3 regions of the Dyella jejuensis genome follow, and region 3 is predicted to be linked to each of the others. Evidence: riboswitches for the same ligand, from Rfam matches in the RefSeq annotation. Region 3 holds a riboswitch; each other region holds the start of a gene.
The links. A riboswitch is a leader RNA that binds a small molecule or an ion and turns the genes downstream of it on or off. The one in region 3 is predicted to bind cobalamin.
Positions count from the first base shown of each region.

Region 1: another riboswitch for cobalamin. It lies ahead of ISP15_RS05510 (ribonucleoside-diphosphate reductase subunit alpha); the one in region 3 lies ahead of ISP15_RS15520 (hypothetical protein).
Region 2: another riboswitch for cobalamin. It lies ahead of ISP15_RS04560 (TonB-dependent receptor domain-containing protein); the one in region 3 lies ahead of ISP15_RS15520 (hypothetical protein).

Region 1 covers NZ_JADIKJ010000004.1:120,647-125,810, forward strand. Annotated here, with positions in the region: gene ISP15_RS05500 (ribonucleotide-diphosphate reductase subunit beta) at 1-141, opposite strand, end outside; gene ISP15_RS05505 (hypothetical protein) at 164-400, opposite strand; gene ISP15_RS05510 (ribonucleoside-diphosphate reductase subunit alpha) at 407-2,824, opposite strand; cobalamin riboswitch at 3,128-3,335, opposite strand; gene ISP15_RS05515 (glycoside hydrolase family 27 protein) at 3,427-4,377, shown strand; gene tcuC (MFS transporter) at 4,384-5,164, opposite strand, start outside.
Region 2 covers NZ_JADIKJ010000003.1:139,358-144,521, reverse strand. Annotated here, with positions in the region: gene ISP15_RS04575 (GntR family transcriptional regulator) at 1-16, shown strand, start outside; gene ISP15_RS04570 (HD domain-containing protein) at 102-719, opposite strand; gene ISP15_RS04565 (hypothetical protein) at 1,112-2,008, opposite strand; cobalamin riboswitch at 2,507-2,743, shown strand; gene ISP15_RS04560 (TonB-dependent receptor domain-containing protein) at 2,894-4,825, shown strand; gene ISP15_RS04555 (efflux RND transporter permease subunit) at 5,136-5,164, shown strand, end outside.
Region 3 covers NZ_JADIKJ010000017.1:137,324-142,487, forward strand. Annotated here, with positions in the region: gene ISP15_RS15510 (cobyrinate a,c-diamide synthase) at 1-1,222, opposite strand, end outside; gene cobO (cob(I)yrinic acid a,c-diamide adenosyltransferase) at 1,275-1,877, opposite strand; gene ISP15_RS15520 (hypothetical protein) at 1,901-2,479, opposite strand; cobalamin riboswitch at 2,577-2,795, opposite strand; gene ISP15_RS15525 (TonB-dependent receptor plug domain-containing protein) at 3,089-5,164, shown strand, end outside.

The DNA of each region.
Region 1 (5,164 bases), on a different contig from region 3:
GTCGAGCGAGAAATCCACTTCCTCCACCGTCCAGGTGTTCTTGATCGCGTTGCGGTACATCTCGTAGAACTCGGGATAGCGCATCGGGCGCAGGGTGAGCTCGAAACCGGGATCGAGGAGGTGCGAAGAACGATCGGACATGGTGGTTCCTTCAAAACAGCGATCAGTCGAGTTTGCGCACATAGCGATCGCGCACGAACCGGCTGATATAGGTGGAAAGGCCGACCCCGGCCGTGGCGAGCCGCTGCATGTTGTGCACATGCGCGCGGCCGGGTGTCGTATCGGTGTATTCGTAGGTGCCGTCGTGCCCGAACCGCACCCGGATGAAGCCTTTGCCGATCGCATAGGCGCTCACGCCGGAGCGCCCGCTGCGATTGCGATAAGGCGTCATCCCAGGCATGGCGCGCTACTGGCAGGCCTCGCAATATTCCGGGTTCTCCAGCGAGCAGAACACGGCGGCGGTGGCCGCTTCCTGCGCATCCGGCGCCATTGTCGCCACCGCAGGCGCGGTCACGGTGGTCTTGGTGATCTTGGTCGCCGGTCGCGAGCGCAGGTAATAGGTGGTTTTTACTCCCGACTTCCACGCATACATATACATCGAGCTGAGCTGGCCGATGTTCGGGTTCTCCATGAACAGGTTCAGCGACTGGCTCTGGTCGATGTACGCGCCGCGCGCGGCGGCCAGGTCGATCAAGGCCTTCTGCGGCAGTTCCCACACCGTGCGATAGATCGTGCGCAGGCGTTCGGGAATGGCGGCGATGCCCTGGATCGAACCTTCCGCCAGCTTGATCGCATCGCGGACTTCCGGCGTCCACAGCCCCAGCGTCTTCAGTTCGTCCGCCAGGTAGCGATTCACCACCAGGAAGTCGCCCGACAGCGTTTCGCGCTTGAACAGATTGCTGACCTGCGGCTCGATGCACTCGTAGCAACCGGCGATCGAAGCGATGGTAGCGGTCGGCGCGATCGCGATCAGCAGCGAATTGCGCAGGCCGTTGGCCTTGATCGCTTCGCGCAGCGCGTCCCAGCGGGCGCTATCATGCGGCGTGGCGGCGGGCCAATAGTCGAACTGCAATTCGCCGTTCGCCGCGCGGCTTTCCGCAAATCCCGGATGCGCGCCGTGCTGTTCGGCCAACGCATTGGATTGCGACAGCGCGTTGAAGTAGATCTCTTCCGCGATGCGCGTGGACAGGGCCAGCGCCTCGGCCGAATCGAACGGCAGGCGCAGCTTGAAGAACACGTCCTGCAGGCCCATCACGCCCAGGCCGACCGGGCGCCACTTGCGATTGGCGACGGCAGCGGTATCGATCGGATAGAAGTTGAGATCGATCACGCGGTCGAGCTGGCGGATGGCGGTGCGCACGGTACTGGCGAGCTTGGCGAAATCGAACGCTCCATCCGTCACATGGCGCGCGAGATTGATCGAGCCCAGGTTGCACACCGCCGTCTCGCCGGCGTTGGTGACTTCCAGGATCTCGGTGCACAGATTCGACAGATGGATGACGTTTTCGGCCTTGGCCGTCTGGTTGCTGGTGGCGTTGCTGCGGTCCTTGAAGGTCATCCAGCCATTGCCGGTCTGCGCCAGGGTACGCAGCATGCGCGCGTACAGTTCGCGTGCCTTCACCGTCTTGACCGCCAGCCCTTCCGCCTCGGCCTGGTGATAGGCGCGCTCGAACGTTTCGCCCCAGCTGTCGACAAAGTGCGGCACCACCTTGGGATCGAACAGCGACCAATGGCCGTCGTGCTCGACGCGGCGCATGAATTCGTCGGGGATCCAGTTGGCGAGATTCAAGTTATGCGTGCGGCGCGCCTCGTCGCCGGTGTTGTCGCGCAGTTCGAGGAATTCTTCGATATCGGCGTGCCACGGCTCCAGGTATACGCAGGCCGCACCCTTGCGCTTGCCGCCCTGGTTCACCGCGGCGACCGAGGCATCCAGCGTCTTCAGCCACGGTACCAGGCCGTTGGAATGGCCGTTGGTGCCCTTGATCAATGAACCACGCGAACGCACGCGCGAATAGGCCAGGCCAATGCCGCCGGCGAACTTGCTGAGCTTGGCCACGTCGCCGTATTTCTCGTAGATCGATTCGAGCGAATCGGTCGGCGAGTCGAGCAGGAAGCATGAACTCAGTTGCTCGTGCGCGGTACCGGCATTGAACAGCGTGGGCGAGCTGGCGATGTATTCCAGCGAGGAGAGCAGGCGATACAGCTCCAGCGTTTCGCCGATCTCGTTGCCGCCCAGCGCGCAGGCGATGCGCATGAAGAAATACTGCGGGGTCTCGATCACCTTGCGCAGTTGCGGATGACGCAGGAGATAGCGGTCGTAGACCGTGCGCAGGCCGAAGTATTCGAAGCGGCGCGTGGCGAGCGGATCGATCGCATCGTTGAGCTTGCGCGCGTTGGCGGTGACGAAATCGCGCAGGCGCGCATTGAGGATGCCCAGTTCCGCGCCGCGCGCGATGGACTGCGAGAAGCTCTGGATTTCCTGGCCGCTCACTTCCTTGTCGATGAACGCCCCGAGCAGGCGCGCGGCCAGCTGGCCGTACTCGGGTTCTTCCGCGGTGAGCGCGGCGGCGGTGCGAATGGAAAGCTGATCCAGCTCCTGCGTGGTGGCGCCGTCGTACAGGCCGCCAATGGTCTTCAGCGCCACGCGCAGCGGATCGACCGCATGCAATCCTTCGGCGCTGCGCGTTACGGCGCGCACGATCTTGTTGACGTCGACGACCTCGTGTCCGCCGTTGCGCTTGGTAACGCGCATCTGGCCGGGGTTGTGCGGCGGGGTGAGGGCGAACGGTTCACTGGGAGCAAGGGTTTGGGCGGTGGCGGACATCGGTGCGTACTGGGCAGTGGCCGGCGCGTCGGCGTCGGCGGAAAAAGCGGACGTGTCCGCGCGGGCGGCGCTGCGCTCGCGCGATTCGGTATCGAGAGGCTGCATGTCGGATGCTCCGAGTGGCGGAACCTGCCCAGGCCGGATGTAGATCCGGTTCGATCGGGACGGGCTCCAGGGATTCAACCGCCTGCTCCCGCGCGCAGGGCTGATGTGGCGGTACCGCGGTCGATCGCGCGTTGCGGGCAGGCATCCCGCGTCGCGCGACACGCCTCCCCGCGGAGGCCGTCACCTTCGGCCTGGCACTCCGGCCATGCCGTGTCGGCAGGTCTTCGGACTCGCGGACATGGGCCTTGCGGCCCGCCTACTCACCCGGCTTCCCGGCCCGTGGGCCAGTGCTGAAAGGGCTTTTGTTTCCGCTTACCGCTGCGGGGCAGCTCCGGATTCACACCGGATTCCCTCGAACCGGACTCGAAATTGTTCGAGTTCGGCGACCGACGGGGCACAACATATCGGGGTGGCGGGGTTCGGTCAACCCAAGAAATTGTGGATAAGCGGTGGATAAGCGGCACGAGCCCAGACGGGGCGCGGCCTGCGCGATGTTCATGATTTCCAGGCAACGCCGGCGTTACGCCAGCACCGCAATCGCCGTCGTCAGCTACCACGGGCCCGGCCCTCGGCGAATGCCTGGCATCTATTCCTCGCCCGGCGAAACCACCTGCGGCGGCTTCACCGGCAGCTATGGCCATGAGGCGCAGGATGCCCGCCTGTTCGCCAGTTGGGGCGTGGATTACCTGAAGTACGACCTGTGCAGTTTCCACCGGCACATCGAAGGCAAGCCGGAAGCCGAGCAAACCGCGATGATGAAAGCGGCGTATTGCCTGATGCGCCGGCAACTGGATGCCACCGGACGCCCGATCGTCTATGCCTTGTGCAGCTACGGCTGGGGACGTGTATGGGAATGGGGGCCGGAAGTCGGCGCCAATCTCTGGCGCACCACCGACGATATCCAGGCCAACTACGACAGCATGATGTTCAACGCCAGCGCGCAGCTTGGCCTGCAGCGTTACGCCGGACCGGGCCACTGGAACGACGCCGACATGCTTGAAATCGGCAACCAGGGCCTGGACCAGCTCGATCCGCAACGCACCCATATGACGTTGTGGGCCATCCTTGCCGCGCCGCTGATGGCCGGCAACGATCTGTCGGCGATGAGTGCGCATGCCCGCGAGGTGCTTACCAACCGGGAAGTGCTGGCGATCGACCAGGATACCCGCGGCATCCCGGGCAATCGCGTGATGCAGGAAGGGCCGATCCAGCTATGGGCGCGCCCGCTGTCCGACGGCACGCTGGCGGTGGCGCTGGTCAATACGCTCAATCATTCGTTGCGCGCCACGCTGGATTTCAAGGCGCTGGGCTTGAGCGGTCCAGTGCCGGCGCGCGACCTGTGGCAGCACCGCGACCTGGGGAATGTCGATCGACAGCACGTGTTCGAGGTGCCGTCGCTGGGCGTGGTGTTGTTGAAGATGGGGGTTGCGTCCGCCAGCCTGCGATGACAGCCATCAAGCAAGATGTTGCGTGCGGCTGCGTGGATCGCGGAACGCCACCAGCGTTGCCGTCAGGCCGCAAAGCGCCGCGAACGACAGCCACAATCCCGGCGCGGCCTTGTTGCCGGTGGCATGGATCAGCCACTGCGATATCGCCAGGCTGGAACCGCCGACTGTCGTGGCCAGGCTATAGGCCAGCGAGAAGCCGGTCGTGCGCACGTCCACGGGCATCAGTTCGGTCAATGCCACCACCAGCGCGCCGTTGTAGCTGGCATAGATAAAGGACAGCCACAATTCCACGCCGAGCAGCCTGCCGAAGTCCGGCGCCGCGACCAGCCAGTGCAATACGGGGTAGGCGCTCAGCAGCGCCAGCACCGTGCAGCCAAGCAACAGCGGGCGGCGCCCGATGCGATCGGACAATGCGCCCATCAACGGCAGCCAGATGAAATTCGACACCCCCACGCACAACGTCACCACGAACACATCGGCCTGCGAAAGCTTGAGCACTTCCACGCCGAAGGTCGGCGTATAGGCGGTGATCAGATAGAACGACACCGTGGTCATCATCACCAGCGCCACGCCGACCAGCACGATGCGACCGTTGGCAAGCATCGAGCGGTAGATCGTGCCGACGTCTGGGCGGCGGCGTGCCAGGAAGGCCTCGGTTTCTTCCAGCGAACGGCGGAGCAGGAACAGGAACGGCACGATCAAGCAGCCGATCAGGAACGGAATGCGCCAGCCCCACGCGGAAACCGCTTCCGGCGGCAGCCACGATTGCAGCAGCAGGCCGAGCAGC
Region 2 (5,164 bases), on a different contig from region 3:
ATTGCAGACCGATTGAGCTTCCATCATTTATTTAATTGGTCGATATCCAAAATATTATTGAGCAATACGATTGCCATACGTTGGCAACGTCGAGTTGTCCTTCAAGGACTATTCGACAGATGATCCTTATTGGGTGCTATTTTCTCTGCACCTTCTTTTTCTATAAGCTTTCGAAAATTGTCCATAAACGAATCAAAATTCGTATAGCGACCCAGGCGAAAAACCATTTCCTTTTCGATTTCTGTCCACGTGCTTAAATCGGCCTCATTATGCTGAATTTGCGCCTCAAGCTTATCGATGGCCATGGCAACTTTGGCCTCATAGGTGACAGCTGACTCGAACTCCTCCCAAAGCGCCCTGATTTTCTCGCCTGACTTCACTGGGACCATGCTGGCAATTTTGCATATAGCTGCGCGCTCCTCTCTTTCTTTCAAAGCGCGCCTATCTTCACTTAGAAGATCAAAGGCAGGCACATCACCGCATATTGCCTCGACTAAATCGTGGACTATAACCATGGCGAGCAATTTACCAATGTCCACAGGTTGATCTAAATAATCAACCAAGAGAAGCGCCATAAATGATGCCCTCCAGGAATGTTCCGCGACGCTTTCTCGGCGGCCATCCGACATCCAACTGTGCCGCATGAGGCACTTGAGCTTTTCTCCGAGATGGAAAACCTCCAAAAGCATCTCCGCATCCTTTTCCAGGGATTCCTTCATCGTCGACATCTCCTATCGCTACAAAATAACTCGTTCTGCCCAGGCAGAGATTGCTTTGTGCTGCGGCTGTATCAAAGGACCCAGCAGGAAAATGAAAGCTATAGTTCCTATCCCGATAGGACCGCCAAAAATCATGGCCAATATGAGTCCAATAATTTCATCAATGGTTTTGGACGTAGATATGAATCTTAGACTCAAATTGTCGGGGTCGCATTAGCGTCCCCAATTAGCCGCTTTGAGCGGCTCACATCAATAAAGCCACCGGCTTTCCGATGGATACTTCTTCGACAGGGTAGAGACTTGAACCGGAGTCGAAGTTTTCGTGAATTGATTGCTTGATCAGTTCTCGCCTTTGGTTGCTTTCATGCATGCCATGGTCATCGAATGATGTTTCAGGCTGCAGGAAGTTGATTTTCATCAAGTTGTGGGCAGCTTGCGCGCAGCTCAGCAATTAGTCGATGGGGATGGTCAACGTACAAACCTATGTAATCAGGCCACATAGTATTTCCTTGTATCCACTCAAGCTCGACCGAATTTTGCGCTACATGCAGCACTACATTCGGCTTGTCCAATGGCGAGACTTTGGCGACAACCATGCCATCAAGCGTCAACTTGCGCGCGAATGAGCGCCACTTGCCTATTTCCACAGGTGCAATTGCTGTAATGCAGTCAAGCGGCACGGCGCCCCTAACACGAAGCCCCATATGTATGGTCAGTTGATCGCCATCGAGTTGATGCGCACTATGTTTAACGGCATACAGGTCTGAACGATAAGCTATAAGTATGTAAGCTGAAGCAAAAAGCACTCCAACTTCTATTGCTACACGATACAAAGCCAAGATTGGCAATATATAAAAGAGAAAGGAAAGGAATGGTATCTCTACCAGGAACGAAATCCAAAGTGCATACTTCATTGATCTGTATTCCGGTCCTTTGCGAAAGGCAAACCCCTCAGTCGGCATAGCATGCTTTTTCCACGACTCCATAAAGCCGCGAAATATAGTCACTTCAACGAACATAAGTGAGAAAAAGGGATTTAGCCTTATTGGCTTTCCTTTGCGCGTCGACTGAATTCGCTTCCTTCTAGTACGTAGAAATTCCGCTAGTTCGGCTAGCGTAAGCAAAATCTTGATGTCGATCACAAACCAACCCAGCCATAGCAGCGGCTGAGGTATCACCATGCCTACCTTGCGCGCAACCAGCAAACCGATCGATACAAAAGTTGCTGACAGGAGGAAAAATCGGGCTAGTTTGTAGTCGCTTACGCCAAATTTCGACCGACTCATCATGAGACTTGGGGACGAAGGCGTAACAGTTCTGCTCGCATGATTGCATCCTTAGAATCAAGCAGGCGTTCGAGCAGCACCTCATCCATCTCGATACCATGCAGACAAGTTATCGTTCAAAGAAAACCCATGCCCGCATCTATTCTTCATTTGCAAAACCTGTTATGCAATAGAAAGTCATATCAACCCTACACCAAGCTATATAATCAGCACCATCAATTGGTCTTCGTAATTCTATTCGCGTATTATTCATTAACCGCTTCATTTACTTGAATATTATGCGAATACGTTCAATGCTTCGTCTAAATGGATGATCCAGCTAAGGAGTTCCGCCTACAAATTATTTCTTTTAGGCGCACGCTACATAAATCATAAAGCTGAACAGGACAGGTATTTTGATGTAGCCTCGGCATTAGAATTTCCCTATTCCGCACTTGTCATCGATCTACAACCAGGCTGGGCACTTATTGCCGGTAATTTGCTCTTGCTGGCTCCGCCCGCTACAGTTCGCGCGTTTCGGGTGTCCTCAGGCTTTGTCCTGGGGATGAAACGGGAAGCCGGTGCGCCGTGTATCCACACGACTATTCCGGCACTGCCCCCGCAACGGTAAGCGAGCGCTTTACGAACGGTCACACGCCACTGTGCGCTTAGCATGGGAAGGCATCGTTCGGCGGCATGCGTGGTCTTTCATGCATGCCACTCGCGAGTCCGGAGACCGGCCCGAAACAGAGCCAGCAAGGCTCTTCAAGGTTCTGGCGGCTCGCGGTGGGCGGGTGCGGAGATCGCGTTGCGGCCGTTGCTGGCTGCCGCCATTCCCGTATCCGAGCATCCGTGCGCGCCGGCTCATCCATATGTGCCGCGCGGGGACGTGCGGCAGGGGAATCCGTTATGTCGAACAACGCTTCACTCCGACGCGGCGCGCTCGCCGCCGCGCTGCTGCTTGGTCTGGCCACGCAGGCTGCGCAGGCCCAGGCCGTTTCCGCTGGCCAGGCAAGTTCCAGTCAAAGTGACACGCTGGATCCGGTGGTCGTGACCGCGACGCGCACCGCCGTCACTGCCGATGACACGCTGACCTCGGTCACCGTCATCACGCGCGACGATATCGACCGCTTGCAGCCTGCATCGGTGGCCGACTTGCTGACCGGCCTGCCGGGCGTATCCATTTCGCAGACCGGCGGCATCGGCGCGCAGACCTCGCTGTACTTGCGCGGCACCAATCCCACGCATGTGCTGGTGCTGATCGACGGCGTGCGCATCGGCTCGGTGAGCGCCGGGTTGCCGGCGCTGGAACAGATTCCGGTGGCGGCGATCGAGCGCATCGAGCTCGTGCGCGGCCCGCGCGCCAGCCTGTACGGTTCCGACGCGCTCGGCGGCGTGTTGCAGATTTTTCTTCGCCACGGCCAGCCCGACGGCGGCATCAAGCCTTCGGTCAGCGTCACCGGCGGCAGCCATGGCTATGTGAATGGACAAGCCGGCGTGTCCGGCGGCGATTCGCACCTTTGGTACAACGCCAGTCTCGGCGGCGAATACACCAGCGGCATTCCCGCCTGCCGCATGGGCGCGGCGGAAGCCGGCGTGGCGTGTTTCGTCGACGATCCGCGCAATGACGCTTACCGCAACTGGAACGGCTTCGCCAACTTCGGTTATCGCTGGGACGACGGCACCGAGCTGGCGTTCGACTGGCTGCGCAGCAAGAGCAATGCCGAGTACGCTGGCAGCCCCTATGGCGGCGATGACGCGCTGGAAGAGCAGCATGTCGCCGGCGCCCGGCTGAGTTTTTCGCCGCTGGAGCTGTGGAAAGTCACGCTGAACGCCGGCCAGAGCCGCGATGACGACGCCACGTTCTACCAAGGCAGTTATTTCGGCCAGTATTACCCGCGCGTCGCCACCGGCTATTTCGATTCGCGCCGCAACCAGGCTTCCTGGCAGAACGACATCACGCTGGCCAGCAACCAGCTGCTGACCGGGGGCGTGGATTACCAGCAGGAACACATCTACAGCGATACCGCCTTCGAGCAGACCAGTCGCGGCGACACCGGCGCCTTCGCGCAATACCAGGGCACCTTCGGCCAGAACGAAGTGCAGCTGTCGGCGCGCCATGACCACAACGATCAGTTCGGCAATCACAATACCGGCGCGGCGGCATGGGGCTATCACTTCGAACAGGGACCGACGCTGTCGGTGAGCTACGGCAGCGCGTTCCATGCGCCGACCTTCGACGACCTGTATTTCCCTGCCGCAGGCGGCGTACCCACGTCCAACCCGGACCTCAAGCCGGAAACGTCGCGCAGCGCGGAAATCGGCCTGACCCAGCAACTCACCGATTGGAACTGGGGCGTCAATGCCTACCAGACGCGCATTACCGACCTGATCGGCTTCAATAGCGAGTTTGTTCCGATCAATATCAGCCGCGCGCGCATCCGCGGTATCGAAGGCCAGTTCGGTTTCAAGCTGGACGACTGGCGCGTGCAGAGCTACCTGACCCTGCTGCAGCCGATCGAAGACGACGATACCGCCAACAACGGCAACATCCTGCCGCGGCGGGCCGAACGCACCGCGCGCGTGGATGTCGATCGCGCGTTCGGCAAATTCAACGTCGGGGCCACCTTTTTCGCCTCCGGCAAGCGTTACGACGACGCGGCCAACGTGTATCGCATGGGCGGCTACGCCACCACCGACCTGCGCGCCAGCTATGCATTTGCGCCCGGCTGGCAGGTGGAAGCCAAGCTGGCGAACGTGTTCGATCACAACTATGAGACGGCCTATTACTACAACCAGCTGGGGCGCACCTGGTATCTGACCTTGCGGTACAGCCCGTAAGCGTTCGCCTGGCGGGAAGTGGCCGGGGAGAGGTCGATCAAAGGCACGCTTCGAACGCAGGCTCGTCGCAAGCGTGCCCCTCGCCCGTGCCCTCTCCCCGAGAGGAGAGGGAAAAAAAACATTGGCGATCGAGGAAACGATGTCGCCAAGGCTTCCGGCGCACGCGGACTTCAGGCACATTCACGGGCATCGCTTCCAAAGGCATAAAGGCGCCCATGAATGTGCCCTTCGCTTGGTTTGCGCCATGGACCGCGCTGGATGGGCGCGGACATGGCTTACATTGGCCTGACCTCGGCGTATCGGTGACCGCGTGAATATCTTCGCACCGATCATCCGCCG
Region 3 (5,164 bases):
CGCGATATACCGCTTCCGCGCTGGGACCATTATTTGGATTGGACGCATGCGCAAGCGCCGGCGCATCGATCCAGGCGCGCGCATAGTGGAAAGTATGGCCGCGCAGGGTGCCTTCCGGCAGCGCCACGCTTTGCAGGCCCAGCGCCGTGAGCCGTGATTGCAACGCGGCGCGACCTGGCAGCAGGCCGGCCATCGGTGCCTCGCGGCCCGCACGGTCGGCCAGCGAATCCAGCAAGCACAGCAGGCCACCGCATTCGGCCAGCATCGGCTTGCCGGCATCGCGATGCGCGCGCAGCGCGTCATGCAACATTTTTTGCTGCGACAGGGCGTCCAGATGCAGTTCCGGATACCCGCCCGGCAGCCATACCGCATCGCATGCCGGCAATGCATCACCAGCCAGTGGCGAAAAGAAGCACAGCTCGGCGCCGGCTTCGCGCAGCAGCTCGAGGTTGGCTGGATAAAGAAAGCAGAACGCATCATCGCGCGCCACCGCGATGCGCTGTCCGCGCAACAACGCCGGCACCGGCGTGTTCACTGGCGCCTGGAACGTGACCGCCGGCGGCAACGCTGCCGTGGCGTGCTGCGCCCACGCATCAGCCAGGGCATCGAGGCGTGCATCGATATCGTCCACTTCCGCGGCGGCAGTCAGGCCGAGGTGCCGCTCGGGCAAGGCCAGCGCCTCCGCGCGCGGCAGCGCACCCAGCCACGGCAGCGATGCGGGCAGGCTCTCTTGCAACAATTGCGCGTGATAGGCGCTGCCGATGCGGTTCGCCGCCACGCCATGCATCGGCAAGCCTTCGCGGTACGCCGCCAGTCCGCACGCAAGCGCACCAAACGTCTGCGCCATCGCGGAGCCGTCGATCACCGCCATCACCGGCAGGCCCAGCTGCTGCGCCAGATCGGCGCTGGAGGGCGAGCCGTCGAACAGACCCATGACGCCCTCGACCAAAATCAGGTCGGCAGCGCCGGCAGCAGCGAACAGGCGCGAACGTACATCCGCTTCGCCGCACATCCACAGGTCGAGTTGATAGGCAGGCGTACCTGCGGCGCGTTCGAGCACCATCGGATCGAGGAAATCCGGCCCGGTCTTGAACACGCGCACGCGCCGGCCCTGGCGCGTGTGCCAGCGTGCCAGCGCGGCTGTCACCGAGGTTTTGCCCTGCCCCGATGCCGGCGCGGAAACCAGCCATGCCGGGCAGTGCCGAGTGGCGGATTGCGTCATGCGACCGGCACCCGTGCCGCGCACGGACGAAGGCATCCTTGAGCGGTGGCGATCACAGCTCCACGCCCTTTTGCGCCATGATGCCGGCATCGAACGCATGCTTGACCATGCGCATCTCGGTCACGGTATCGGCCACGGCGATGAGTCCATCCGGCGCGCCACGGCCGGTGATCACCACATGCTGGCGCGGCGGGCGCGCTGCCACGGCCGCCAGCACGTGCTCCAGCTGCACGTATTGCTTGACCAGCGCGATGTTGAGTTCGTCCAGCAATACGAAGTCGTAGGCCGGATCGGCCAGCATGCCGGCGGCGATGGTCCAGGCTGCCTGCGCGGCGGCAATGTCGCGTGCCTTGTCCTGGGTTTCCCAGGTGAAGCCCTCGCCCATCACGCGATAATCGAGCTGGTCGCCGGCGAGGCGGCGAAAGAAGGCTTCTTCACCGGTGGAGAAAGTGCCCTTGATGAACTGCACCACGCCGCATTTGAAGCCGTGCCCGAGCGAGCGCGCCAGCATGCCGAAGCCGGACGAACTCTTGCCCTTGCCATTGCCGGTATTTACTACCAGCACGCCGCGATCGATGGTGGCGCGGGCGATCTTGCGATCCACCAATTCCTTCTTGCGTTGCATGCGCTCGCGATGGCGCTGCTCCGGTGTCATCCCGGCGCGTGGCGGTTGCTCGCTCATGCGCGCGCCCCCGGCGCGGCCACGCGCGCGCTCAGCCGCTGCAACAAGCCCTGCACCAGCAACGCCACCGCCACGTAAGTCAGCGTCGTGCGCACAAACAAGGGTCCCCATTGCCACAGGCGCTGCACATACTCGGCCATATGCGGGTGCGCGTAGCGGCCACCCAGCCAATAAAACGAGCCATTGGAAATGGCGAACGACAACACCGCGCTGAGCACGGCAACTCCGAAAGCACCCAGCAGCGACGGCACGGTGGCGCACAACCGATCGGCATAAAGCCGGCCGCCATACCAGAGTGCGGCATAAGCCAGCGGCAGGAAGGCATAGGCGGCTGTCACACAGAAATCGCTGATGCCTGCGTAATGGATCGATACTTCGTCGAGCAGCACGGCCAGCAGTACAAAACATACGAAGGCCAGATGCCGGCGCAGATACAGGCCGCCCAGGAAGAACACCGCCATCGAGGCATCCGGCAAATGCAACGCATCGCCGAAATGCTTGAAGCGCGTGGTGACCATCAACAGCGCCAACATCGCGCACAGCCACGCAAAGGTGGTCCGGGACAAGGGTTTCATCGCTTCAATACTCCTCACGCGCCACTTGCGCATTGCTGCATGGACAGTGAGAAGGCACGGCTGCGAACGCAGCGGTTCCTAAACGGGCCCTCCGCCTGTCCGGTGATGCCTTGAGGCCGGTCTCCGGGCTCGCGAGCGAAGGAAGAACCTTCCGATCCACGCCTTCCCATGCACGCTGCACAGTGGCTATCAGCGGATCGCGTTGCTCGCCTACCGTTGCGGGGGCAGCTCCGGACTGGCCGTGACGCGGCGTCACCGGATTCCCGTTTCAACCATCGACTGCCTGCCGATGGTCACCTCAGGCCGAAGCATCTTAGTGCCTGCCCAGCACCGCGCCTAGCAGCACGCCGGATGTTTCTACACAACCTTTCTACGTGCGTATAACGATGCTCGAGACGCGCGCGAGGGAAGCGTATTCTCATGTCCAGCGTCTTTGCCGGTTGCCGAGAGAGGGCCGCGCCGGTCCGAACGGGGCGGCTAACCGGATGTTCGATATGGATATTCCCATCTGGACTTTTAGGCGCCCAATCGTCGATTTGATGCCGGGCACCGCTGTCACTAATCTGAAATTGCTGCTTCGCAGCAATGACATGCCAGGGGATTTCGCTAATGAAGACAGGCAAGCGCACTTATCACTATAAAAAGCTCGACCGGCACGCCACGGCATGCCTCACCGCCGCGGTACTGCTCGCCCTCACCGGCACCGCCGCCGCACAGGACGCTACGCAAAGCCCCTCATCCGGCAACGCGAAAAACCTGCAAGCCGTGATCGTGACCGGTACGCGCGCGCAAAACCGTACCGACAGCACCTCGCTGTCGCCGATCGACGTGATCCCGGCGACCGCGCTGCAAAGCACCGGCAGCAATGAACTGGCTACCGCCCTGGCGCGCCTGATTCCGTCGCTGAACTTTCCGCGCCCCGCCGCCACCGACACCACCGACTCGCAACGCCCCGCGCAGCTGCGCGGCCTGGCGCCGGACGAAGTGCTGGTGCTGGTGGATGGCAAGCGCTGGCACACCAGCGCGCTGGTAAACACCGACGGCAGCATCGGCCGCGGCTCGGCGCCGGTGGATTTGAACACCATCCCGCTTTCCGCCATCGACCACATTGAAGTGTTGCGCGATGGCGCGTCGGCCCAGTACGGCTCCGATGCCATCGCCGGCGTGATCAACATCATCCTCAAGCATGGCGCGCAAGGCGGCTCGATCGAACTCGACGGCGGCCAGTTCCAGCGCGGCGGCGGACGCCAATGGCTGGGCTCGGCCAATTTCGGCATCCCGCTTGGTGGCGACAAAGGCTGGCTGCGCATCAGCCTGGACGATGGACACCAGGACCCGACCAACCACGGCGGGGCGGATGTGCGCTATCCGCAACTGGGCGAAAAGCAGGTATTCGGCGACCCTTCGGTAAGCCAGCACAACCTGTTCCTCAACACGCAGTACGACATCACCCGTCACGTACAGTTCTATGCCTTCGGCAGCTACCACGAGCGCGATGCGATTTCCGATGAGCTGTATCGCAATCCCTACGGTTATCCCGGTGCGGTCACCTCGCTGCTCGACGCGCTCTACCCTGGCGGCTACCAGCCCCTGCTGCAGTCGCACAGCACCGACCAGGCGCTGGTCGCCGGCGTGCGCGGCACCACCGACGGCGGCTGGCGCTGGGACGTAAGCGGCAATTACGGTGGCAATCGCGTATCGCTGGATACCATCCATAGCGCCAACTACGCCTTCCTCAATGATTTCGGCTACACGCCCAACAGCTTCTTCGACGGTGTCGTGTCGGCGGCGCAACAAGCGGTGGATGTGGACATCGCCAAGGATTTCAGCGTCAACTGGCTGCCCAATGCGGTGACGCTCGCCTTCGGCGCGGAATACTTGCGCGATACCTACAGCATCAGCGCCGGCAATCCGGATTCCTATTACGTGGGAACGTCCGGCGTGAGCGGCGGCGCACAAGGTTTCAGCGGCTACAGCCCGGTGAACGTGGGCGCATGGAGCCGCAGCGACGTGGCGCAGTACGTAAGCCTGGAAACCAATCTCACCGACAAACTCGGCGCCTCGTTCGCCGTGCGCCATGAGGATTACAACGACTTCGGCAATACCGTGTCCGGCGCGCTGGCCGCCCGCTACGATTTCACCGATCGCTTTGCCTTGCGCGCCAGCGCATCCACCGGCTTCCGCGCGCCATCGCTGGCGCAGGAGGATTATTCGCAGATCGGCTCGTTGTATCTGACCCCGAGCAATGCGGGACCCGGCGTCACGCCAGGCATCTACCAGACCGGCCTGCTGCCGGTGAGCAATCCGGTGGCGCAATTGCTGGGCGCCCAATCGTTGCGGCCGGAGAAGTCGCACAACTACACCGTGGGCGCGGTGTTCAATCCGCTCGATCCGCTGACGCTCACCTTCGATATCTACCAGATCCAGATTTATCACCGCATCGTGCTGTCCAGCACGCTCAGCGGGCTGAACGATCCGGCGGTGGTGGCTTACCTGGCCGCCAACGGCGTTACCGACGTCGCCTACAGCTCGGCGCAGTACTTCACCAACGCGGTGAACACGCGCACCCAGGGCGGCGACCTGGTGGCGAGCTACCGTTCCGACTTCGGCAATGCCGGCGTGCTGAACAGCACGTTGAGCTACAACTACAACCGCACGCAAGTCAGCGGCGTGGCGCCCAATCCG